2 linked regions of the Paraneptunicella aestuarii genome follow. The protein of the gene in region 2 interacts with the protein of the main gene of each other region in a pairwise test. Links are inferred from orthologs where the notes say so. Each region holds a gene or a part of one and is shown on either strand. Other genes may lie near its edges. The genes, in order: rlmB and KIH87_RS00895.

Region 1 (12,336 bases), 4.3 Mb from region 2 along the record:
GAGGCACGCTCAAGCGCGCCACCTGAGAACATGTTGAACATTTCAACAATAGTACCTTTCTGTTGTTCAAAAAGGTCGGCTAGCACCGCAGGATCAATACCAGGGATCGGCACATAAGAGCCAAATCTGAATACGATGATTGCTCCAAAAACGAACAACAATCGCGACTTCAGTTCACTCAAACCGCCTTTCGCTGAATCAAGTCCTGGTTTTGCCATGGTAGGTTATTCCTCTACTTTACCGCCAGCAGCTTCGATTGCTTCGCGGGCGCCTTTAGTTACCTTCAAACCTTTAACAGTCACCGCACGAGTAACTTCACCGCTTTTCATCACTTTAACGTACAGGCGGTCTTTTTTGACGATGCCAGACGCTTTCAAGCTTTCAAGTGAAACTACTTCGCCTTCAACCTTGCAGATTTCATTCAGAGTAACCTGATCCGCAAACAAAGATTTGCGAGATGTGAAACCAAACTTAGGTAAACGGCGCTGGATTGGCATTTGTCCGCCTTCGAAACCTGGACGCACAGTACCGCCAGAACGAGACTTCTGACCTTTGTGACCGCGACCACCAGTTTTACCAAGACCTGAACCAATACCTCTACCTAGACGTTTTGCGGGCGTCTTGGCTCCTTCAGCAGGAGCAATTGTATTTAAACGCATGTTACTCTCCTACTACCTGAACCATGTAATAAACTTTATTGATCATGCCACGTACCGCAGGCGTATCTTCACGCTCTACGACATGACCAATGCGACGCAAACCCAAACCAACCAAAGTCGCTTTATGCTTTGGAAGACGACCAATTGAGCTTTTGGTTTGCTTAATTTTAATCATGTTAGCCATGTTTAATTACCCCAAAATATTCTCAACGGACAATCCACGCTTAGCAGCAACTTGCTCAGGTGACCTCATATCAGTCAACGCTTTGATTGTTGCTCTTACCACGTTAATCGGGTTTGTGGAGCCATAACACTTAGACAATACGTTTTGAACGCCAGCAACTTCCAAAACCGCACGCATTGCACCACCGGCGATGATACCAGTACCTTCTGATGCAGGTTGCATGTAGACTTTAGAGCCTGAATGACGACCCTTAATAGGGTGTTGCAAAGTATTGCCATTCAATTCTACTGTGACCAGGTTACGACGCGCTTTTTCCATTGCTTTTTGAATAGCAGCAGGAACTTCGCGAGCTTTACCGTAACCAAAGCCAACGCGGCCATTGCCATCGCCAACTACAGTCAACGCGGTGAAGCTGAATATACGACCACCTTTAACCACTTTTGCAACACGGTTAACAGCGATCAACTTTTCCAGCATTTCACCATTTTGAACTTCTACTTTAGCCATAAATCACTCCTAGAACTGAAGACCAGCTTCACGAGCTGCATCAGCTAGTGCCTTGACACGACCATGGTATTTGAAACCACTTCTGTCGAATGCCACTTCTTTAACACCTTTTTCCAAAGCACGTTCTGCAATCGCTTTACCAACGAAAGCAGCGGCTTCAACGTTGCCGGTGTTCTTAAGGCTGTTACGTACATCTGCCTCAACAGTTGATGCCGCAGCCAACACTTCTGAACCCGTAGGGGTGATCAGCTGTGCATAGATGTGGCGAGGCGTACGGTGAACTACCAAGCGATGAGCCGCCAGTTCACGGATTTTATAACGTGCGCGGGAAGCGCGACGTAAACGAGATGTTTTCTTATCCATCGTACTAACCCCTTACTTTTTCTTGGCTTCTTTACGACGAACGATTTCGTCAGAATAACGAACACCTTTACCTTTATAAGGTTCAGGTGGGCGATAACCGCGGATGTTCGCCGCAACTTGACCAACCAACTGCTTATCACTGCCTTTAACCAGGATTTCAGTTTGAGTTGGTGTTTCAACGGTAATGCCAGCAGGCATTTCGTAAGCAACCGGGTGTGAAAAGCCAAGAGTAAGATTTAACTTACTACCTTGAGCTTGAGCACGATAACCAACACCGTTTAACTCAAGTTTCTTTTGGAAACCATCAGTAACGCCGATAACCATCGCATTCAACAGAGCACGAGCAGTACCTGCCTGCGCCCAACCGTCAGCGAAACCTTCACGAGGAAGAGCTTTCAATTGATTCTCTTCCTGAACGATTTCTACTGCGTCGTTGAATACACGTTCCAACGTACCGTTTTTACCTTTTACTGTGACGCCTTGTCCGGCGATGACTACTTCAACACCAGAGCGGACTTCCACAGGAGCTTTTGCTACGCGTGACATTAGTGCCTCCCCTTATGCTACATAGCCGATGATTTCACCGCCCATGCCTGCATTACGAGCAGCACGGTCAGTCATCACGCCTTTTGAGGTAGAAACAATCGCTACACCTAGACCACCCATCACTTTTGGCAGCTCATCTTTTTTCTTATAGATGCGCAGACCTGGACGGCTTACACGTTCGATAGTGTCGATAACTCTCTTGCCCTGGAAGTACTTCAAAGTAACATTCAGTTCAGGTTTAACGTCACCTTCAACAGCGAAATCTTCGATGTAACCTTCGTCTTTCAACACTTTGCAGATAGCAAGGCGTAATTTAGAAGAAGGCATAGAAACAGCGATTCTGTTAGCCATTTGGCCGTTTCTAATGCGGGTAAACATATCCGCGATTGGATCTTGCATACTCATATTTGCTACTCCTTACCAGCTGGCTTTTTTCAAACCAGGGACTTCGCCACGCATCGCAGCTTCACGAAGCTTGATACGGCTCAGACCGAATTTACGAAGGTAACCATGTGGACGGCCAGTAACACGGCAGCGGTTACGCTGACGAGTACGAGCAGAATCACGTGGCAGTTGTTGTAGCTTGAGTACAGCAGCCCAACGATCTTCATCAGAAGTGTTTACATCGCTAATGATTGCTTTTAACTCAGCACGCTTGGTTGCATATTTTGCAACTAGCTTTGCACGCTTTACTTCACGCGCTTTCATTGATTCTTTTGCCATAACCCTACACCTTATTTACGGAACGGGAAGTTAAAAGCAGATAACAATGCTTTTGCTTCAGCGTCAGTGTTAGCAGAAGTAGTGATCGTAATGTCCATACCGCGAACCTTATCCACTTTATCGAAATCGATTTCAGGGAAAATGATTTGCTCACGGATGCCCATACTATAGTTACCACGACCATCAAATGACTTAGGATTTAAGCCACGGAAGTCACGGATACGAGGAATTGCAATTGAGACTAAACGCTCAAAGAAATCCCACATACGCTCACCACGCAGGGTTACTTTACAGCCAATCGGATAGCCCTCACGGACTTTAAAACCAGCTACAGACTTACGAGCTTTGGTGACAACAGGTTTTTGACCTGCGATCAGCATCATGTCGTTTGATGCATTTTCCAAAATCTTTTTGTCTGTAATGGCTTCACCTAAACCCATGTTTAGAGTGATTTTTTCCAATCGAGGGACTTGCATGACACTTTTGTACTCGAACTCTTTGGCAAGAGCTGGTACGACAGAGTCTTTGTAGAAATCATGCAGTTTCGCCATCGTCTTCTCCAATTAATTAAATTGCTTCACCGTTAGATTTGAAGATACGAACTTTTTTGTCGCCTTCAACACGGAAACCTACACGATCTGCTTTACCCGTTGCAGGGTTAAGGATCGCTACATTTGATACGTGAATGGGTGCCTCTTTCTCGATGATGCCACCAGCGATGCCAAACTGAGGGTTAGGCTTCTGATGTTTTTTCACCAAGTTTACACCTTCGACGATTAGACGGCTTTCTTCAGTAAGAACTTTAACAACTTTGCCAGTCTTACCTTTGTCTTTACCTGCTAATACGACGATTTCATCATCACGACGAATCTTTCTTGCCATTATCGTGACTCCTTATAGTACCTCTGGCGCCAATGAGACGATCTTCATGTTATCAGCACGAAGCTCACGGGTAACCGGACCAAAGATACGCGTACCAATTGGCTGCTTGTTGGCATTCAACAATACAGCAGCGTTACTGTCGAAACGGATCAAAGATCCATCAGGACGACGTACACCGTGCTTAGTACGCACCACCACCGCGTTTAACACATCACCTTTTTTAACTTTACCGCGAGGAATTGCTTCCTTAACTGTAACTTTGATGATGTCACCGATACCAGCGTAACGGCGGTGAGAGCCACCCAGAACCTTAATACACTGAACCCTGCGAGCGCCGGAGTTGTCGGCAACATCCAGGTTAGTTTGCATTTGGATCATTAGTTAGTGCTCCGCTTAAATCAAAACTCTCTCGAGTAATATTGATAGCAAAAAGTCGTTGCTTTTCTGTGCATAACACCTAAAAACAGGCGACTTTCTATACATACCCCCACAAAAAGGGCGCGGAATCATAACAGAAAAGAAAGGTGAAAGACAGATCAAATATCAAATTAATTTGATGTCGTAAAAACAGGTGCTTTTGGAAGTAAAAATAACCGAAATGAAGCCGGTTAACGGGCGCAGATTGTATTCGTTTATCGAGAGAAAGTAAAAGCTATTTATTGGATTGAGAGGTAATAATAGCTTCAGGTAATTTAAGAGAATCGTTTTTGCTTGAAGAAGCAACTATATAGTTAATATAAGCTTGTAACACACTTGAAGTACCGAGTAAGAAACATTAAAAGAGTTACGCTTCTTAATAAATAGAAAAAACCTGCCGGGTTACCAAGCCCCAGTAGGGATCAAGGTATTTGTCCTCGTCAAACCTTCCCTGAGTAAATTCGCTAATGGCTTTGCGCCAAAAAGTAGTGGCATAGTCAGCACCTTCAATTTGTTTTACCACCCAGGCTCCTGGATACTTCTGCCAAATAGAAAACGCCAGTTTAATGCCCAAATGACGCAGACGAAAGCTAGGCACAATATAGAACTCACACACTTCATAAGAGCGCACTTGCTCTAACGCCAATACGATAAATCCTGCTGGCACATCATTTTCATAGGCCAAAAATGCCAAAGTTTTGTCATTAAGGTGAGTATCTAGCGAAAACAAACCGTCAGCATTCGGCATTTTATGTGTAAGTGCCGAAAACTCAGCTTCATAGGCTTGCGCTAAATTAAGGTAGATATACTCATTATGAGGTTGCACCTGAACTATCTGCATAACCTAACCAACACGTAAATTGAAAAGGCATTCAATGTAATTTCAGTTAGATTGGAGTGCAAGTAAAGCCAACATCATCTTTTTAAAAAGGAGTAGCGAAACCCAATATTTTTCCTCTGTAAATGCGCTCAAAAGTGCTCTCAACCAATATTCAAGTGGGCTTTCCTCTGGTAGTGGTTGATGCCAAGGTGTTCTATAAACAATATAAATTCAATGAATTTGCAAGCGAGGAAAGTAAATTATTTATTACTATTGCAGATGTTAAAGCTAGCTCGAATGAGTCATCTGATACCTGCAACCTTAAGAACTCTTAATAAAACAGGTATTCAGATTTAGCGCTATTAAACTACTTACCTTTAGGGGGGTTATTACCGCGCCCCGGGCCAGAAGGGTTACCAGTTTTTGATGGCCAGTTAGGATTGTTGCTCATTTAAATTCACCCAAGATTGATTGAGTTTATATCCATACTTCCTACAACCACCCAATGGACATGAAATTACATTCCGTAGAGGAACAAAACCGAAATTTAGGCGATAGAGGGGATTTTCAAGAGAAGAAATAAAAAATTTCACTTAAAGGACTTTATCCCCCGCCACCCAGGTTTCATTGACTTTAATCTTCCAGATGTCTTCAGGTATTACTTCAAAGTAATCTTGCTCGGTGAGAATAAAATCGGCTTCTTTGCCAACTTCCAATGTACCAATCAGGTTTTCCTGATGCGCGGCATAAGCGGCATTAAAAGTGAACATTTCCAGTGCCGTTTGTCTATCAACGGCTTCATTTATATACCAACCACCTAAAGGTTCATTATTTCTGTCCTGACGAGTCACAGCTGCATGTAATCCAAAGAAAGGTTCTGCAGGCTCAACAGGAAAATCAGAGCCACCAGCTAACACTACACCCAATTCACGTAGCGAAGCCCATGCATAAGCGCCTTTAATACGTTCTTTTCCTAAACGGTCTTCGGCCATGTTCTTATCACTGGTCGCATGGGTTGGTTGCATGGAAGCAATAACCTGTAATTGCGCTAAACGTGGTAGTTCTTGCGGCCGGATAATCTGTGCATGCTCAATTCGATGACGCAATTCAGCCTTACCCGCCACGTTATGCCATTTGGCAAATTCATCCAGAACCAGGGTATTGGCTCTATCACCAATAGCATGAATATTCACTTGAAACCCCGCTATCATGGCGGCATCAACGTATTTCCCCAAATTTGGAATAGAATGCAACAGCAGTCCTTTTTGCCCCGGTTTATCCGAATAATCATGATGCAAAGCCGCACCACGGCTGCCTAATGCACCGTCGGCAGAAATCTTGACACTGCGAACCGACAACATACCATCGTCCGATTCATAAATGCCGGCTTTCAAGACATCGTCTGCACCCTCAGCTGTGACCGCCAACATGGCATAAACTCGAATAGGTAGCTTGCCTTGTTGTTGTAAAGTTTTATAAGAGTTGATGACTTCCGGGCTTACACCTGCATCATGCACCGACGTTAAGCCCGTAGCCGCTAACGCATTTAAGCTTTTCAATAAATAGAACTGGCGCTCTTGTTCCGTGATTTTTGGCATCACCTTGTAGACCAAATCCATAGCATTATCGATCAACACGCCCGTTGGATTGCCCTGTTCATCCTTAATAATATCGCCACCAGCAGGCGACACCGTAGTGCGGCTTATGCCCGCCAACTCCATTGCCTTTGAGTTCACCCACAAAGCATGACCGTCGATACGAGCCAACATTACAGGGCGTTCAGACACATATTCATCAATGGCTTTTGCTGTGGGAAACTGTTTGCTTGTCCACAGTTCTTGATTCCAACCTCTTCCTGTCACCCACCCCGTTTGCTTCTTTTGTGATTGTTCACGAATGCGTTTTTGCGCCTCAGCCAACGAAGCGGTACCAACCAGATCAACACTGGACAAGGCCATTCCATAACCCAGTACGTGACCATGCGCATCAATCAAACCAGGCAAAAGTGATTGGCCTTTGCCATCAATCACCTTATCGAACTTGCCTTCTTCAGGTGTTTTCTTATAGATACCGGTTATCTTGTTGCCATCGAATGCCAAGGCTTCGAATTGAACCAGCTGTTTCTGAGCATTTAAGCTATACCCCTTCACATTGTGAATGAGAGTCTCAGCCATCAATGACGAACTTACAGTGAATGCGCCTATGGCTGCAAAACACGTAGAAATATAGCGTTTCATGCCCATTCTTCTCATTGCGACTCCAACCTTTACCCTAATCTTTGCCTAACGACTTCATACAAACACACTCCTGTCGCGACAGAGACATTCAAGCTGGATACGCTTCCCGCCATAGGTAACTTCACCAATTCATCACAGGTTTCCCGGGTTAATCGACGCATACCTTTACCTTCTGCGCCCATCACCACAGCTAATGCACCATCAAGTTTGCAGTCATAAATAAGCTGTTCTGCTTCACCGGCAGTACCAATCACCCACACACCGGCTTCTTGCATTGCGCGTAAGGTACGAGCCAAATTAGTCACTTGAATAAGAGGGATAACCTCCGCCGCGCCACAGGCGACTTTACGTGCAACAGGAGATAAGTTGGCAGATTTATCTTTCGGCACAATCACCGCATGAACACCAGCGGCATCAGCTGTACGCAAACAAGCACCGAGATTATGCGGATCAGTTACGCCATCCAGAACGAGGAAAAATCCATTGGACTGATTTTCCAGCAGATTCTGCAAATCTTTTTCATCAAACACTCGACCCGGCTTGGCTCGCGCCACTACGCCCTGATGTTGAGCTCCATCCACCTTATCGTCGAGCGCCTTGCGTTGACAGAATTGAACTGAAATTCCCAATCTACGCGCTTCATTAATCACATTATTCAGACGCTGATCTTCACGTCCTTTTAAGGCAAACATTTCAATAATACGCTCTGGCTCTTTTGCCAGCAGTGATTCCATCGCATGAATACCGAATAGCCATTCATGTTGTGCCATACAGAATTATTTCCTCTTCTTACGCTTACTTGAGCTGCCACCCTTACGATGGCTTGATGCTTTACCAGAACTGGATTTTCGAGCTTTAGTTGAATCCCGTTTACTTGAAGAACGTCGGGAACCGGGTTTATCTGAACCCCCTTTCCCTGCACCGTGCTTTCCGGAATCCTTACGGTCTGAACCGTGTCGACCCGAGTCGTGTCTGCCAGAGTCTTTTCTACCAGAATCATTTCGCGCAGAGTCCGCGTGCTGAGCATTTCTCGCTGTTCGAGAACGTCTTACCGCCTTCTTACCTTTCGGCATAGGCATATCCAGCACGAAATCAATTTTACGCTCGTCCAGACTGACCGATACCACTTTAACAGTAACCTGATCGCCCAAACGGAATGTCATGCCTGTGGCTTCGCCAACCAGACACAACTTCACTTCATCATAATGGTAGTAATCGTTGCCAAGGGAAGTGATATGTACCAAACCATCAATATGGAACTCAGCCAAACGGACAAAGAACCCAAAGTTAGTAACGGCAGAAATCACACCTTCAAAGCTATCGCCCAGATGATCCTGCATGAATTCACATTTCAGCCAATCAGCAACATCACGGGTTGCATCGTCGGCACGGCGCTCGGTCATAGAGCATTCTTCACCTAATACAGCCACTTCCGCTTCAGCATATACCTTGCCACCGGTGAGTGATTCACGATTATGCGCTTTATCATTAATCGCTTTCAAAGCACGATGCACAACCAGATCAGGATAACGACGAATAGGCGATGTAAAGTGAGCGTAAGCCTTTAACGACAATCCAAAGTGGCCAATGTTTTCATTGGAATACACTGCTTGTTGCATTGAGCGAAGCAGCATGGTCTGGATCAATTCCTGGTCAGGCCGCCCATCAATCAATTTAACAACTTCACTAAAATCTCTTGGTGTCGCGCTTTCGCGAAGGTTATGCTCAATGCCCACTTCCGCTAAATAAGACAGGAAGCTTTGAATTCGTTCTGGATTTGGCTCGTCGTGAACACGATACAAACCTTCCGCTTTATGTTTCAACAAGGTTAACGCTGCTGACACATTCGCCATGATCATACATTCTTCGATGATCATATGAGCGTCATTGCGGATCAGCGGCACAATATGTTCAATTTTACGCTGAGCATTAAAGACAAATTTGCTTTCCTGAGTCTCAAACTCAATAGCACCACGGCGGCGACGCGCTTTTTTCAGTGCTTTGTACAAACTATGCAGTTCATGCAAATTATTAACGTGAGCTTCGTAGCGTTGATGTAATTCCGGGTCGCCCTGCAAAATGTCCCACACCTTGGTGTAAGTAAAACGAGCTTTAGAGTTCATCACGGCTTCGTAGAAACGATGATCTTTCAGTGCGCCATTTTTGCCAATGTGCATTTCGCACACCATACACAAGCGGTCAACATTCGGATTTAACGAGCACAATCCGTTAGACAGCTTTTCGGGCAACATGGGAACAACTTGCTCGGGAAAATACACTGAGTTTCCTCGAAGTTGCGCCTCTTCATCTAACTGAGTGCCAGGTCGAACATAGTAACTCACATCAGCAATAGCAACCCAAAGCTTCCAGCCACCATCACCATGAGGTTCACAATAAACTGCGTCATCAAAGTCCCGAGCATCTGCGCCATCAATGGTCACCAACGACATTTCACGCAAATCAACACGTCCCGCGTAAGCTTCCTCGGGAACCGTATCGGCAACACCGGCAACCTCACGTTTAACTTCTTTTGGCCATTCATGAGGAATATCAAAAGTGCGTAGCGCGACTTCAATCTCCATACCCGGAGCCATATGCTCACCCAACACTTCCGTGATTATCCCTAATGGGTTAGCTCGCTTGCGTGGGCGCTGCGTAATTTCCACGACCACAACATGCCCTTGACGAGCGCCTTTAACATGTTCAGGTGGAATAATAATTTCATGATGAATGCGAGCATCGTCAGGAATGACCAGAGCAACGCCATTCTCCATATAAAAACGCCCTACAATAGGCTCAGTTCTGGGAATGATGACATTGACAATTTGCGCTTCTCTGCGGCCCTTTAAATCTTTTGTTCCAAGGCGCGCTGCAACAATATCGCCGTGGATCAGCGATTGCATTTGTTGAGCAGAGATATAAAGGTCTTTACCGCCTTCCTCTAATTGCAAGAATCCATAGCCCTCGCGGTGACCAATAACCTTGCCTCTGGATAAGGTCTCAGGTTCGCCTCTTTCATACTTCTTGTGACGATTAAAAATGACTTGCCCTTCTCGCTCCATTGCCCTTAAGCGGCGCTGGATGGCGATTCGGTCTTCTTCAGTAGAAGCACTTACCAGATGACAAATTTCCAGAAATGTCAGCGGCGTTTTGTATTTGTCGAGCAAATTAAGAATGTACTCACGACTCGCCACAGGCTTGTCGTACTTGGCTTTTTCTCGTTCGAAATGAGGGTCATCTTGCATAGGGAATGGGCAGACCTGGTTTTCCTGCTATATTTTTAGCCCAATTATAACCAGCATCAGATATTTAAGTAGCGATATTTTTATTTTCGTTGTTAACCTGTATAAGAAAATTAGGAATCGAGTGGGCGGCGTGCATGTCGCACAGCCTTGGGATGCATCAATTTTTCCAAACCAGCCAAACATTCCGCAATTTTTGCGTGGGTTTTCTTATCGTCAGTAATCGCGTTATACAACCAATGGTAGGCATTCTCGAAATCATAAGGGCTACCATTGCCTGCGATAAAAAGCTCCGCTAACTGTATTTGAGCTTTGAGATTTCCTAGAGAACTCGCTTCTCGAAGGTAGGTAACAGCACGTTCAACATCCTTTTGTACTAACTTGCCATTCGCATAATATCGTCCCAATTGCTCCAATGCTGCTGGAAGTCCCTGCAGAGCAGCATCTTCCATGAAGCGAATGCCTCGCTCAGGACTAGCATCAACACAGACCCCCCAAGCCAGCATATCGCCCCACAAAAATTGATAAGCAGGAACCTTTAATACTTCCGCTCGGGCTTCAATATCCTGAACTAACTGGCAACGATCCATAACAACGCGATCCAGATGTTCATTGCGTTCAATCATGCGGATCAGTTCATCTTGGGTATACAATTGCACTGCTTTCACTTCTTCAGCAGCATAAGCAGGCATCCCAAACAAAATCAGAACAGTAAGTAACAAGGATCTCAGCATGATTTTTCCCGAATAATTTAAATTCAGCACTCGTAGCAAGCCGTCGTATTAGTCTAGTTATCGACAATTACCGAAATTGGTAAAGTGATAATTTTAATCAGAGCAATTTTTAATCGACAAAAGAAAGTGCAAATTTCACGCCGTTTAATCCTGAGCGATTAAATATTGATCAATGACTTGTCGTGATCGTCGAGTTGCTACTAAGCAATACCTCGTTGATAACCGAAACCAACTGTTCTCTCTGGAAAGGTTTTCCTAAATGCTGATTGAATCCAAGCTGATGATAAAGTTCTACTTCATGGCTTAACACATTGGCCGTTAAGGCAATAACCGGCAATGATTGCCACCTTAAATCCGCTCGTATGAGCTTTATTGCCTCAATACCATCCATTCTCGGCATTTGAATATCCATCAGAACAACATCAAAGTCTTCCTTTTCCAGTAACGCCATCGCCTCGACACCATCATCGGCTATTTGTACAGATGCTCCTTCCAGAAATAGCATCTCCTTGGTAATAAGCTGGTTAATGTCGTTGTCTTCAACCAGTAACACCTTTAGTCCTTGCAGATTAGTGCGTTGACCTTTAACAACCCCTACACTTTTACCCTCATACATGTCATAGCTAATAAAACACGTAAACGTGGTGCCTTCATCTTCCTGACTCACCGCTTTAATGCTACCACCCTGCAATTCCAGCATTTGCTTTACAATAGCCAATCCCAAACCGGTTCCACCAAAACGCCGACTGGTTGAACTGTCGGCTTGAGTAAAACTGTCGAACAGCTTGCCTAATTGTGCCTTCTTGATGCCAATCCCGGTATCTTGCACTTCGATGCGCAGATTCAATTTCCCTTTCTCATCACCACTGCCCGGTAACGCTCCCATTGTTAAACGCACTTCACCTTGCTCAGTAAATTTAATGGCGTTAGAGCAGAGGTTAATCAGTATTTGCAGCAACTTGGTAGGATCCCCCAGCACTTTTTGTTCGACACGTCCTTTGCCTACGATATCCAGCGTCACC
Region 2 (12,442 bases):
GGTTTAGGCGTTGTCCCCATCATCGTTGTTGCTAATAGCCATGGGTATCGCTCTGGCTGGCACAACTGTGGAAATCGCGTGTTTGTAAACCATCTGACTCACTGTATTTTTGAGCAGAATAACAAACTGATCAAATGACTCAATTTGTCCCTGCAATTTAATACCGTTGACCAGATAAATCGACACGGGAATACGCTCTTTACGAAGAGCATTTAAAAAAGGATCTTGGAGTGATTGTCCCTTTGCCATCATGTGCCTCTTTTTGATCTTCTAGTTATTTAGTTATTGTTTTTATTACTGCTTTATGAGATTCAAGCCAGTATACAGTATTTAAAATCCCTGTATAGAGTGAAGACTGACCCCATTTAGGACTTGGTACAATTTAATACAACATTTACATTATCAGTATTAAAAGTATCAAGCCAAGTGACGTCTTTCCAGCCTCGTAACCAGGTTATCTGCCGCTTGGCTAACTGCCGTGTTGCAGCAACCGCTTTATCTTTCATTTCTTGCAAGTTTAGCTCACCCGTCAAGTATTGCCACATTTGCCTGTAACCAACGCAACGCATTGATGGTAAATCTAAATTTAAATCTCCACGAGCAAGCAATTTAGCAACTTCAGCTTCGAACCCAGCCGCCAGCATTTGTTCAAAACGCTGTTCAATTAACTGGTGTAACACGGCTCTGTCCTGCGGCGCGATTGCAAACTGAGTAAAGTGGTAAGGAGCCGGGTCACAATTATCTCGCATTAAATCGCTCATCGCTTTACCACTCAAACGATACACTTCTATCGCTCGCATTAATCGCTGAGGATCATTAGGATGAATGCGCTGTGCCGATTCCGGATCCACAATTTGCAATTGCTTATGCAAGCTTTCCCATCCATGTAGCTCAGCTTCTTTTTCAATCTGTTTACGAATATCGGCATCAGATGCCGGTAATTGAGCAATTCCATCAATTAATGACTTGAAGTACAACATCGTACCTCCTACCAATAACGGAATTCGCCCTTTTGCGGTAATGTCCGCCATTTCCCGCAATGCGTCTCGACGAAATTCGGCAACAGAATAACTTTCCGCCGGATCCAGAATGTTGATCAAACGATGTGGAGCTTCAACCAACTCTTCAGCCGTTGGCTTGGCGGTTCCAATATCCATATCTCGGTATATCAACGCTGAATCAACACTGATAATTTCACAAGGAAGCACCTTGGTAAGGGCAATCGCCAATGCGGTTTTGCCCGAAGCTGTAGGCCCCATAATGCTGATTGCGGGAGGTAATGAGGTGTTAGTCATTGATATCTTTTAACGAGTTATTGAACCGAAGGCTCTTTAGTTAAATTTAAGTGTTGAGCTACCCAGTCGGCAACTGGCACTTCCATCAGCAAGCCATTCAGGGAATTATCTTCTTTACCTAATATGAGCGCAAACCGTTGCCATAAGGACATTGCCAGAACATCATCATACACTTTGCTTTCAGCAATCATGACCGTTGCAAATGCCAGTATAGGATTAGTTTGTAGCTGCTCATGTTGCAACAGTTCAGGCAAATACATCGCCCAATTAACCTGACGATAACCAGCAGGTACTTTGCGCAAGACTAAACGTTTATCAACCGGAATAAGCTCAATAGACAATTCACTCAACGCCCTGCGTTTTTCATCCAGGTTTTCTTTAATTGACTTGTCCATTGGCAGAGAAATCGGCATCAGTAACGGTTGTGATACTGGCACTTGCTGCCGCCACGAAGTGATTAGCTCCTTACGCTCCAAAGCCACCAGCGAGATCAGATAAAAAGACGCCTGCTTTTTTAGCAATAAATGACTGGGCTCAACAAATACACATTCTGCCAATTTATCACTAACAGCATGATGACTAACGCTAACACCAGCAGCTTCCGCAGAAAAAGATGGCGCAGCTGTAGACATCAAATTTTGATAATTATTCGAAGCCGTTCTCTGCTGCGCTGACCCAATATTTCTACTGCCAACCATATTTCTTCGTTCACCAAAAGGCGGCCTTCCCGTCCCCATAGCACCCGATGAATAGGCTGACGAAGGTGAATGCTCACTTACCCCATGTGTAATTCGATCCGAAGTATTGTTCGGTGCTTGAGACACATCATGCGTTAAAGGCTTGATATATTGGTGCGACGGCTCATTGGATGACAATTGAGTATATTGCACCGGATTGAGCTGATGCACTTGAGGTGCTTGAAGCTCGTGTGAATCTTGCGGTTCTTGCGACTTTTGTGATGTTGAGGAACCCCAAACAGGTTCAGAATTGAAAGCTTGCTCTTGCTCAAACCCCCGTTGCATCTGCTGTTGCAATGCATCGTTTACGGTCTTGTAGATAAAATCATGTACCAAACGAGCTTGATGAAAACGCACTTCCTGTTTGGTTGGATGTACATTCACATCCAACATGGATGCGGGCATCTGCAAATACACTACATAAGCTGGATAACTGTCGGATGGAATTAACCCTTCGTAAGCCTGACGAATAGCATGAGCAATCAGCTTATCCTTCATCATCCGCCCATTAATATAAACGTATTGCTGATCATTCTGCGCTCTTTCACCGCCAACACCCGCTAGCCAGCCATGAAACTGAATAGCCTGATACTCGCTGGCAAACTCAATCGCCGTATCTTGAAAGGCTTTGCCGCATATTTGCGCTACACGCTTTAACTTCGCCGCTTCGTTTTTCGCAGCCGCAAACTGGCGCACAATCTTATCGTTGTGTCTCAGCACAAAATGTACGTCAAAATGGCTTAAAACTGCGCGTTTGAACAGCTCATCAATATGGGTAAACTCGGTCTTTTCTGTGCGCAGGAACTTACGACGTGCTGGCGTATTGAAAAACAAATCCTGCACATCAACACTGGTTCCATTAGGGTGAGCAGCGGGTGTAATCGCCACTTCCATATCGCGGCCTTCACATTGAGCTTGCCATGCTTCTTCTTGTGCTGCGGGTTTGGAGGTTAAGGTTAATCGTGATACCGAGCTAATACTGGCTAACGCTTCGCCACGAAACCCCAAACTGACAATATTTTCCAGATCTTCCAGAGTGTGGATCTTACTGGTGGCATGACGACTTAAAGCGAGCCCCAATTCATCTTTTTCTATTCCAGCGCCGTTATCGCGGATCAAGACTCGCTTATGGCCGCCTTTAACAATATCGACCTCAATACGGGTCGCGCCTGAATCCAGACTGTTTTCCAATAACTCTTTAACAACCGAGGCAGGGCGTTCAACCACTTCACCCGCAGCGATTTGGTTTGCCAATCGCGCAGGCAATATTTTAATGCTCAAGAATTCTCTCTTCTCTATTCATTCGGGTTATTGGGCAACAATAATGGCTATCTGCTAGAAACTAACTACTCGGAATAGTTAGCACCTGACCAATTCTAACCATGTCAGAACTCAAATTATTAGCTCTTTTCAAACTAGTCACAGACACATTGTAGCGCTGTGCTAACAGAGACAAAGACTCACCACTCTCAACCCGATGAGTTCGCTTACGATTGTCATGACGTTGATTGGCCCAAAGCGTGCCATCAGGTGGTGTATCTTTAAAATGTGTTTTAATACCGGTAAAAATGGCATTAGCCAATTTCTCCCGGTATTTACTCCAATTTAGATTCTTCTCTTCTTCGGGATTAGAAATAAACCCGGTTTCAACTAATACCGAAGGGATATCTGGCGCAGTTAATACAGCTAAACTTGCCGCTTGAGGTGATTTCTTATGCATCTTGGTGACTTGTCTTAATTCTCGAATCAAGCTTCGGCTTACCTGATAACTGGTTGTTAAAGAGTGATCCATCGACATATCCAACAATGCCTGCGTTAAGTAACGCTCAGCTGCCGTGTCCTGAATAATTTCAGCCGCACCACCGAGCAATTCGGAATGCTGTTCGCTTTTCTCCATCCAGCGACCTAATTCGGAGTTAGCACGATTGGCAGACAACACCCAAACGGAAGCCCCGCTAGGTTGCGGAGTAGTAAAGGCATCAGCATGGATAGACACCAGAAGATCAGCCTTGAACGCTCTTGCTTGGGCAGGTCGCTTATTTAATCCAACATAATAGTCGCCGGTTCGAGTTAATTTCGCTGTCATCCCCTTTTCAGCATCAATCAGCTCCTGCAATTTCCTGGCAATGCTGAGCGTGATGTTCTTCTCGTAACTACCGGCACTACCAATAGAACCGGGGTCTTCACCGCCATGTCCGGCATCAATGGCAATCACAATATCGCGATTATGGTTGTTCGACTGCTGATCTTTGACAATCGCCTGGGATTGCTCCAAATCCATCAAATCAATAACCAGTCGATTACCATAGGGAGCCGTTGGCGGTAAGGCAAAAACTTGAGCTTTAACGGCTTTATTAAGATCCAGAACAAATCGGGTTGAATGCTTTTCTTTGGGATTACTGGTACGAACTTTATGCAGCAACTTACTATCGTGAGACAAGGAATTGAGATCGACACCATTCTTGGTTGCGTCGAGATCAATAACCAATCGCTGAGGATTACTTAAGGTAAAATAGCTGTACTCGGGTTTGTTCTTTAAATCAAACACCACTCGAGTATTACTGGGAGAAGGCCAAACACGAATGCTATCGACAGAGTTCGTAGTCTGGCTAACAGCAAAAAAGGGAAATGCTGTGAATATCAGCAATAACCATACTGCGAAATTGAACCTTCCTAAATTGAATCTTATGACACTCATTGTTCTTGTAATAGTCGTATCACTGAATCGCCAGTTGCCGTTAACCCTTTGACCACAATATTACGTCCTTGTTCAGTAAACTCAATGCAAATCTCAATATCAGGCGGAGGCAGCATACCTGTGCCTTTGCTCGGCCACTCAATTAAGTTGATGGTGTTATCTGCGGTGTAATCACGAATACCGATAAATTCCAATTCTTCCGGATCGGCTAATCGATACAAATCGAAATGGTTAATCAACCAGTTTCCGACCTCATAAGGTTCCACCAGGGTATACGTCGGGCTTTTCACTCGCCCTTCATAGCCTAATGCCTGAATAAAACCTCGTGAAAACGTGGTTTTACCCGCACCTAGATCACCAAGCAGATGTATATTCAAACCGCTACGAATCTGTTCACTACTTTGCTGGCAACAGCGAGCAACAGATTGAGCAAATAATTCGGTTTCCTGTTCCGAAGACAATGCAACCTGACTTTGCACTTTACACTTCTCTATTCTGGATTAATTAATTTTCGTAAATATGGAAATAAATCGCTGGCAAGCATACCACGTTCTCCATGTTCCTTGCTGGCTAAATCACCGGCATAACTGTGCAGGCACATACCGTACACGGCAGTAAGGCGCAACCCCATGCCTTGAGCCAATAACGCACCCAATACACCACTGAGTACATCGCCCATGCCGGCGGTTGCCATGCCCGGGTTGCCGTTTTTACAAACCCACAGGTTGCCTTGAGAAGCCACAACACTACCTGAACCTTTCAATAAAGCGACACAGTCAAAACGGTTCGCCAGTTCTCGCACGTTATGATAGCGATTGTTCTCTATCTCATTCACCGATGTTTTTAAAATACGTGCGGCTTCAGCAGGATGAGGTGTCACAATTGCCATGTGCTTGGGCATCACCAATTTGGGATCCTGTGAAAACAAATTCAAGGCGTCAGCATCCATCACAAGATGCTTGTGCTTTTCCAAAGCATGGTTCAATACCACTTTTAATTTATCGATTGCCCAAGCGTCTTTGCCTAATCCGGGGCCAATAACGATTGCAGTACACCAATTCAACGCTTCAACAAGTTGTTCTTCTTCATGCTCCAGCATCAGTTCAGGGCGACCATTTGACACCATGGCAACATTATCCGGATGACAAAAAACCTTCACCAACCCTGCGCCACATCGAAGTGCAGCCTCGCCGGTTAGTCGAATAGAGCCGGGCATCCCCTGGTTTCCGCCGATACACAACAATTTCCCATAGCTTCCCTTATGACTGTAGATATCACGCTTGGGAATAGGACGAAGTTGACGAAAATCGAATACTCTACCGATGGAATCCGCCAAGCGCTGGAACTCATTACCGACACCCAAATCATGAAAATGCAGCTTTCCAGTACATTGCTTACCGATACCCGTTACCAGACCAGACTTAATACCCACGAACGTCACAGTGTGTTCCGCTTCCATCGCCACACCGCATACAGAGCCAGTGTCAGCATGTAAACCCGAGGGAATATCAATACTTAAAATGGGGATCTGGGCGTTGTTGGTTTTCTGGATGACATCACTTAATGGCGATTGCACTTCGCCGCTAATGCCAGTACCCAACAAGCCATCAACGCAGAGATCAAAGACAGCAAAGTTCAGATCCTGCCAGTTACGTACAGTCTCTCCTGTCGCCAGCCACTTCTCTCTAGCTGTTTTAGCATCATCAGAAAGCCGCTCAATATCCGCAAACTCACATAAGGTAACGTGTAGCCCCTGAGTCAACGCCAAGCGCGCGACGACATAGGCATCGCCACCATTATTACCTTTACCAGCCAACACCAAAACCGTCTTTGCATCTGCATATTGTTCACGCAAAACATTAAACACCGCCTGTCCAGCTCGCTCCATCAGGGTATACATAGTCACCCCGGCTTGCTTTGCCGCCACAGGCTCAACCTTGCGTACTTGCTCAGCCTTGTAGATTTTGTGTGTTAAACTCTCCTGCGGAAAAATGTTTACATAGGTTTTCAATGTCCAACCTCCCAATGCCGGATCTCGAAGAACTTACAGCCAATATCAAGAAATGGGGAAAAGAACTTGGTTTTCAACAAGTTGGTATCTCCGATATTGATTTGGATCAGCACAAAGATGCCCTGATGCGCTGGTTGGAAAAAGGATACCACGGGACTATGAATTTTATGAGTGCTCATGGTGAAAAGCGTTACAAACCAGAGGCATTGGTTCCCGGTACATTGCGAGTCATTAGCGTTCGCATGGATTACCTGCCACCCAACGCTCAATTTGCCAAGACACTGAAAAACAAAAATAAAGCCTACATCAGTCGCTATGCTCATGGCCGTGATTACCACAAAGTGTTACGTCAACGATTGAAACAACTCGGACAAAAAATCCAGCAAGTCTTACCCAATACAGAATATAGACCATTCGTTGATTCCGCACCGGTTCTAGAACACGCGGTTGCCGAAAAGGCAGGAACCGGATGGACTGGTAAGCACTCACTGACGATTAATCGTGAAGCTGGCTCATGGTTTTTTCTGGGTGAACTTTTCATCAATTTACCGCTTCCCATTGATAAGCCTGTAGAAGAAGAATGTGGCTCCTGCGTTGCCTGCATGAAAATATGCCCAACACAAGCCATCGTTGAACCTTATGTTGTCGACGCCAGACGCTGCATTTCTTATCTCACCATTGAGCTGGATGACGCCATTCCTGAAGATCTACGTCCATTAATGGGAAATCGAATTTATGGTTGCGATGACTGTCAGTTAATTTGCCCTTGGAACCGATATGCACAGGTCACTGAAGAGTTAGACTTTCATACCCGTGACGCACTCAATAATCCCGACTTATTAACCCTATTCAACTGGGATGAAGACACCTTTTTGCGCAACACAGAAGGTTCCGCAATTAGACGCATTGGCTTTCAAAAATGGCAACGCAATATCGCTGTTGCTCTGGGCAATGCGCCTTTTTCAGAAAACATTGTAGAAGCGCTCGAAAAGCAACGAAACGTGAGTGGTAGCTCATTAGTAATCGAACATATCGAATGGGCACTGGCGCAGCAAAAACAGAAAGCTCAGGATTCCAACTCATCAAATGAAGAACGTATTACTTTACGTTTAATTCGCTCTATAGAGAAGGGCTTACCAAGAGACGCATAAAGAATAGTTTAAATATTCACCAGACTGATATCCTTTATCAGAGCTTTATTCTTGGTTTATGTATGAAATCATATACAATTCCCCAAAGTTGCAGTTAGGCGTTCTCAAGTCTCATGCTAATTCGCTCCGATTTTTCCAAAAAAGAAGTGGTCTACCCCCATCAGTACGAATGGGTTAAGTCCCCTATGCCTCGGGTGGAGAGAATGATGCTGGATCGCATTGGCAAAGAGGTGGGGCGCGCCACAAGTCTGGTAAGGTACGCGCCAAATAGCAGCTTTCCTGAACATGTTCATGGCGGTGGCGAAGAATTACTGGTGCTAGATGGTGAGTTCGGCGATGAACACGGAATGTATAGCAAAGGCACCTATATGCGTAACCCTATCGGTAGCATTCATAGTCCCAAAGTGGGCAAATCCGGCGCATTAATTTTTGTCAAGTTGCACCAGTTTCATTTGCAAGACAACAAGCAATTCACTCTGGATACCAACACTGCGCAATGGCAGCAAGGCATGGTTGACGGCTTACAAGTATTGCCTTTACACGATTTTGGCACAGAGCACACCGCATTAGTAAAATGGGCTCCCTTTACTGAATTCAAGCCACACCAACATTGGGGCGGAGAAGAAATTCTGGTTTTGCAGGGAACCTTTTATGATGAGCACGGTACTTATCCAGAAGGCACCTGGATCCGCTCCCCACATATGAGCTCACATCAGCCTTATACCAAAGAAGATGGCGCACTCATCTACGTTAAAACCGGTCACTTACCTGAGTAAATTCGCAAAATTCAGACAAAAAAAGCCGGACTTATTTCCGGCTTCTCAAGAAATCAAAGCAAGAAGGTTTACTTGTGGTACTGCTCGCTTAGCTCATGAACAGCATCAACGAAAACACCAGCATGTTCAGGTGGAACGTCCTGATGAATACCATGCCCCAAATTGAAAACATGACCAGAACCTTCACCAAAGCCCGCTAAAATCGTCGCCACTTCCTGACGAATTCTTTCTGGCTGAGCATACAACATGGAAGGATCCATATTACCTTGCAGCGCAACCTTATCACCAACTCTCGCCTTGGCATCAGCAATATCAATCGTCCAATCCAAACCAACAGCATCGCAACCTGTCGCAGCGATTTTCTCCAGCCACTGCCCACCATTTTTGGTGAACAAAGTAACAGGAACACGGCGACCTTCGTTTTCACGGGTCAAGCCAGAAACAATTTTCTCCATGTATTGCAACGAGAACTCTTGGTAATCTCTTGACGACAATACACCGCCCCAGGTATCAAAAATCATCACACTCTGCGCACCGGCAGCAATTTGCGCATTCAAATAGCTAGTGACACTGTCAGCCAATTTATCCAACAACAAATGCAAGGTTGCAGGTTCACTAAAGGCCATCTTCTTGATTCTGGTAAAGGCTTTGCTGGAGCCACCTTCAACCATATAGGTTGCCAGTGTCCATGGGCTACCGGAAAAACCAATCAAAGGAACATCACCATTCAGCGCCTTACGAATGGTGCGAACGGCATTCATTACGTACTGTAATTCCTGCTCAGGGTCAGGAATGCCGATTTTATCAACATCCGCTTTAGTATTGATAGGACGTTCGAAACGAGGGCCTTCACCTTGTTCGAAGTACAAACCCAAGCCCATTGCGTCAGGAATGGTCAGAATATCTGAAAACAAAATCGCGGCATCCAACTCATAACGACGCAAAGGCTGTAATGTTACTTCACAAGCTAACTCAGCATTTTTGCACAGAGACATAAAATCTCCGGCTTGCTTTCTGGTTTCCTTGTACTCAGGAAGGTAACGCCCCGCCTGACGCATCATCCAAACTGGCGTTTTATCAACAGGCTGTTTTAGAAGTGCTCTCAGGTAACGATCATTCTTAAGTGTTTGCATAAAATTTGACGCAATTCCGGGTAGATAAAAAACTGCGGTAGTTTACACAACAGAAGGCGGCTACGCACACTTTACAGAGAAATTTCCCGTTTTTTGGGCAAGATTTAACATTTTTTTAAAAAATTACTTGTCAATCTAAAAAAAACTCTGCTATACATTATTTGCGCTTAGCGTTATAGAAGAATAAAGAAGCCTGTAAAACGGGACCAAGACGCTAAAATATTCGAGCCTTACCTCCGGGTAGGGCTTTTTTATTTCTACCTTTTGACTCTAAATATCCAATTCCAGCTATTTCATTTTTTTAAGCGTTTCCTGAATTAACTGCCCAGCAATGGAAAACGTCGGTGGAATATTGGGAAGGTTATCAGCAGTAAACCAATCAGCACGTAAAATCTCATCGCCATCCACCTGAATATCACCACTATCATACTCAGCCAGAAACCCAACCATTAACGAATGAGGGAACGGCCAAGGTTGACTGGAAAAGTATTCCAGATTTTTCACTTTCACCCCAACTTCCTCAAACACTTCTCTGTGCACCGCTTCTTCCAGGCTCTCGCCACTTTCCACGAAGCCAGCCAGGGTAGAATGCATTTCGTTTTTATGATTACGCCCCTGCGCCAACAAAATACGTTCGCCATCACGTATAGCCACAATAATGCAAGGAGAAACTCTTGGATAACAACGATGGGAACAAGTGTGGCATTGCATCGCCATTTCCCAACCAACATGCTCCATGCGAGAACCACATTGTCCGCAAAACCGGTGAGTGCGAAGAAACAGCGCAACCTGCCAGGCACGAGCCAAAATCGAAAACCAGTCAACGCCCATTTGCATCATCATGGCTCGCAAATTAAGAGTCGTTAGCTCATCGCTTTCAATCTGCTCACTCCCCATATCGACCAAATAACATGGCTTACCGTCGATTTCCCCAACCTGTACCAGCTCATTCCGATATTCATGGATAAAAGGCACTTTTTCCCAAGTTCCTTCGATCAAGCTGTTATCAATGGCATTGATAACGAGGTGACTGCCAGAAACCACCAGCCAATGCGCATGTTCAGTTGTTTTAATGTCGGGGTTATAAATCATCATCTGCTTGAATTCCCTATAAAACCTGCGTGCAATGTAGCATCAAGCAATGTTTTTTCCCATTCGACTTAAGTTAACTTTTGTAACAGTCGCTTTTTGTTATACTTTCAAAAACGTGTTGATATTCACCAGTAAAAAAGTCGGAGATAAGACATCATGCTGACAAAAGTACAACAAGCGACTGAAAAATGGAGCGGCTTTAATTCTGCAATTGATACATGGTTGCAAGAACGCAAACAATTACTGGTGCAATACTGCCAATTAGCAGGGCTGCCACCATTTGAACGTGCAGACAAAGCCCTTCCAGATGCCAAGGAAATCGAATCTTTCTGTGAAATTTTGATGGACTATATTTCAGCAGGCCACTTTGAAATATACGAGAAGATCCTGTCTGACACCGACGATTTAGCCAAAGCCGAAGAACTGTTCCCCAAGTTCTCAGACAGCACAGACACTGCACTTTCATTCAATGATCGCTACGCCAACATCACAGACGACGATGACGTTGAAATGAAAAGTTTCGACCTGAATCTGGCCGTACTTGGTCAACAGATGGAAGAAAGATTCAGTTATGAAGATGAGCTAATACAAACACTGGTTAACAAAGAACAGGATTAATTTCCTGTTCTTCCATGCAATCCCAGTGTTTTAATTTTCTAAATAAAATTAGCCGCTAACAACGCCAGACAATAAGCCAGTACACCGTACATAATATACAGGCTCCAAACTAGCTTGTTGTTGCCTGTTTCTGCTCTTAATGTCGCCACTGTTGCCACGCACTGCAAGGCAACTACGTAGAACAATAACAAGCCGATACCTGTGCCCAAAGTTAAACCATCGGCGGCAATATTATCGGCAAGTCCTGCGATATTTTCGTCTGCACCTTCAATACCGTATAACGTCCCCAATACACCCACGAAAACCTCACGCGCAAGGAAAGACATCATAATAGCGACACCATAGCGCCAATCTAAACCCAGTGGCTCGAAAACAGGCGCAATCACATGGCCTATTTGTCCTAGCCATGAACCTTCAAGGTTAGAATCCAGAGGGAAATAACCCAATACCCAAAGCACCAGTGACACCATGAAAATCACGGGAGCAGCACGTTTGATGAATTGCCAACCACTATTAATTACCCTCTGCATTAGCGGTTTCCAGTGTGGCAAACGATAAGTGGGTAGCTCCAAAATAAACGGCATTTCCGTTTTATCATGATTTAATGAAAGCTTATTAAGCAACGCACTCACCACTAATGCGGTGAAAATACCGAACATATATAGCGCGAAGAAGGTTAAACCCTGCATGTTAAACACACCGAGCCAATACTGATCTGCGGGAATAAAAGCCGCGATCAACAAGGCATAAACAGGCAAGCGAGCAGAACAGGACATTAACGGAATGGTCATCATGGTAATCAAACGCTTACGTGGCGACTCAATGGTTCGCGCCGCCATAATGGCTGGAATAGCACAGGCATGACCGGACAAGTACGGAATAAAGCTGCGCCCGGACAAGCCAAAATAGCTAAGCGGCTTATGACAAATCA

What was found.
Region 1: the proteins of KIH87_RS00895 (region 2) and rlmB interact in binary tests that used the Escherichia coli proteins (3 or more experiments, as listed by UniProt). The link is inferred for Paraneptunicella aestuarii from one-to-one orthologs.

What each region holds. Positions count from the first base shown.
Region 1 is NZ_CP074570.1:4,527,174-4,539,509, forward strand. Bases 6,239-9,131 are described here. They hold rlmB (23S rRNA (guanosine(2251)-2'-O)-methyltransferase RlmB), read right to left. Parts: upstream 8,109-9,131; coding sequence 7,368-8,108; downstream 6,239-7,367. Other genes in these bases: KIH87_RS17720 (amidohydrolase), read right to left, coding at 6,239-7,353; rnr (ribonuclease R), read right to left, coding at 8,115-9,131. In the rest of the region: preprotein translocase subunit SecY, read right to left, coding at 1-218; rplO (50S ribosomal protein L15), read right to left, coding at 225-659; rpmD (50S ribosomal protein L30), read right to left, coding at 661-843; rpsE (30S ribosomal protein S5), read right to left, coding at 850-1,350; rplR (50S ribosomal protein L18), read right to left, coding at 1,360-1,713; rplF (50S ribosomal protein L6), read right to left, coding at 1,726-2,259; rpsH (30S ribosomal protein S8), read right to left, coding at 2,272-2,664; rpsN (30S ribosomal protein S14), read right to left, coding at 2,677-2,982; rplE (50S ribosomal protein L5), read right to left, coding at 2,994-3,533; rplX (50S ribosomal protein L24), read right to left, coding at 3,550-3,864; rplN (50S ribosomal protein L14), read right to left, coding at 3,877-4,242; KIH87_RS17715 (GNAT family N-acetyltransferase), read right to left, coding at 4,658-5,122; more of KIH87_RS17720, read right to left, coding at 5,695-6,238; more of rnr, read right to left, coding at 9,132-10,583; KIH87_RS17735 (tetratricopeptide repeat protein), read right to left, coding at 10,694-11,314; KIH87_RS17740 (hybrid sensor histidine kinase/response regulator), read right to left, coding at 11,484-12,336. UniProt on the Escherichia coli protein: Specifically methylates the ribose of guanosine 2251 in 23S rRNA.
Region 2 is NZ_CP074570.1:201,927-214,368, reverse strand. Bases 4,482-7,480 are described here. They hold KIH87_RS00895 (NAD(P)H-hydrate dehydratase), read right to left. Parts: upstream 6,742-7,480; coding sequence 5,221-6,741; downstream 4,482-5,220. Other genes in these bases: queG (tRNA epoxyqueuosine(34) reductase QueG), read left to right, coding at 6,741-7,480; tsaE (tRNA (adenosine(37)-N6)-threonylcarbamoyltransferase complex ATPase subunit type 1 TsaE), read right to left, coding at 4,727-5,209; KIH87_RS00905 (N-acetylmuramoyl-L-alanine amidase), read right to left, coding at 4,482-4,730. Outside these bases: RNA chaperone Hfq, read right to left, coding at 4-249; tRNA (adenosine(37)-N6)-dimethylallyltransferase MiaA, read right to left, coding at 366-1,295; DNA mismatch repair endonuclease MutL, read right to left, coding at 1,313-3,313; more of KIH87_RS00905, read right to left, coding at 3,375-4,481; more of queG, read left to right, coding at 7,481-7,892; KIH87_RS00885 (cupin domain-containing protein), read left to right, coding at 8,006-8,668; hemE (uroporphyrinogen decarboxylase), read right to left, coding at 8,737-9,801; nudC (NAD(+) diphosphatase), read right to left, coding at 10,090-10,896; rsd (sigma D regulator), read left to right, coding at 11,050-11,511; feoB (ferrous iron transporter B), read right to left, coding at 11,550-12,442. UniProt on the Escherichia coli protein: Bifunctional enzyme that catalyzes the epimerization of the S- and R-forms of NAD(P)HX and the dehydration of the S-form of NAD(P)HX at the expense of ADP, which is converted to AMP.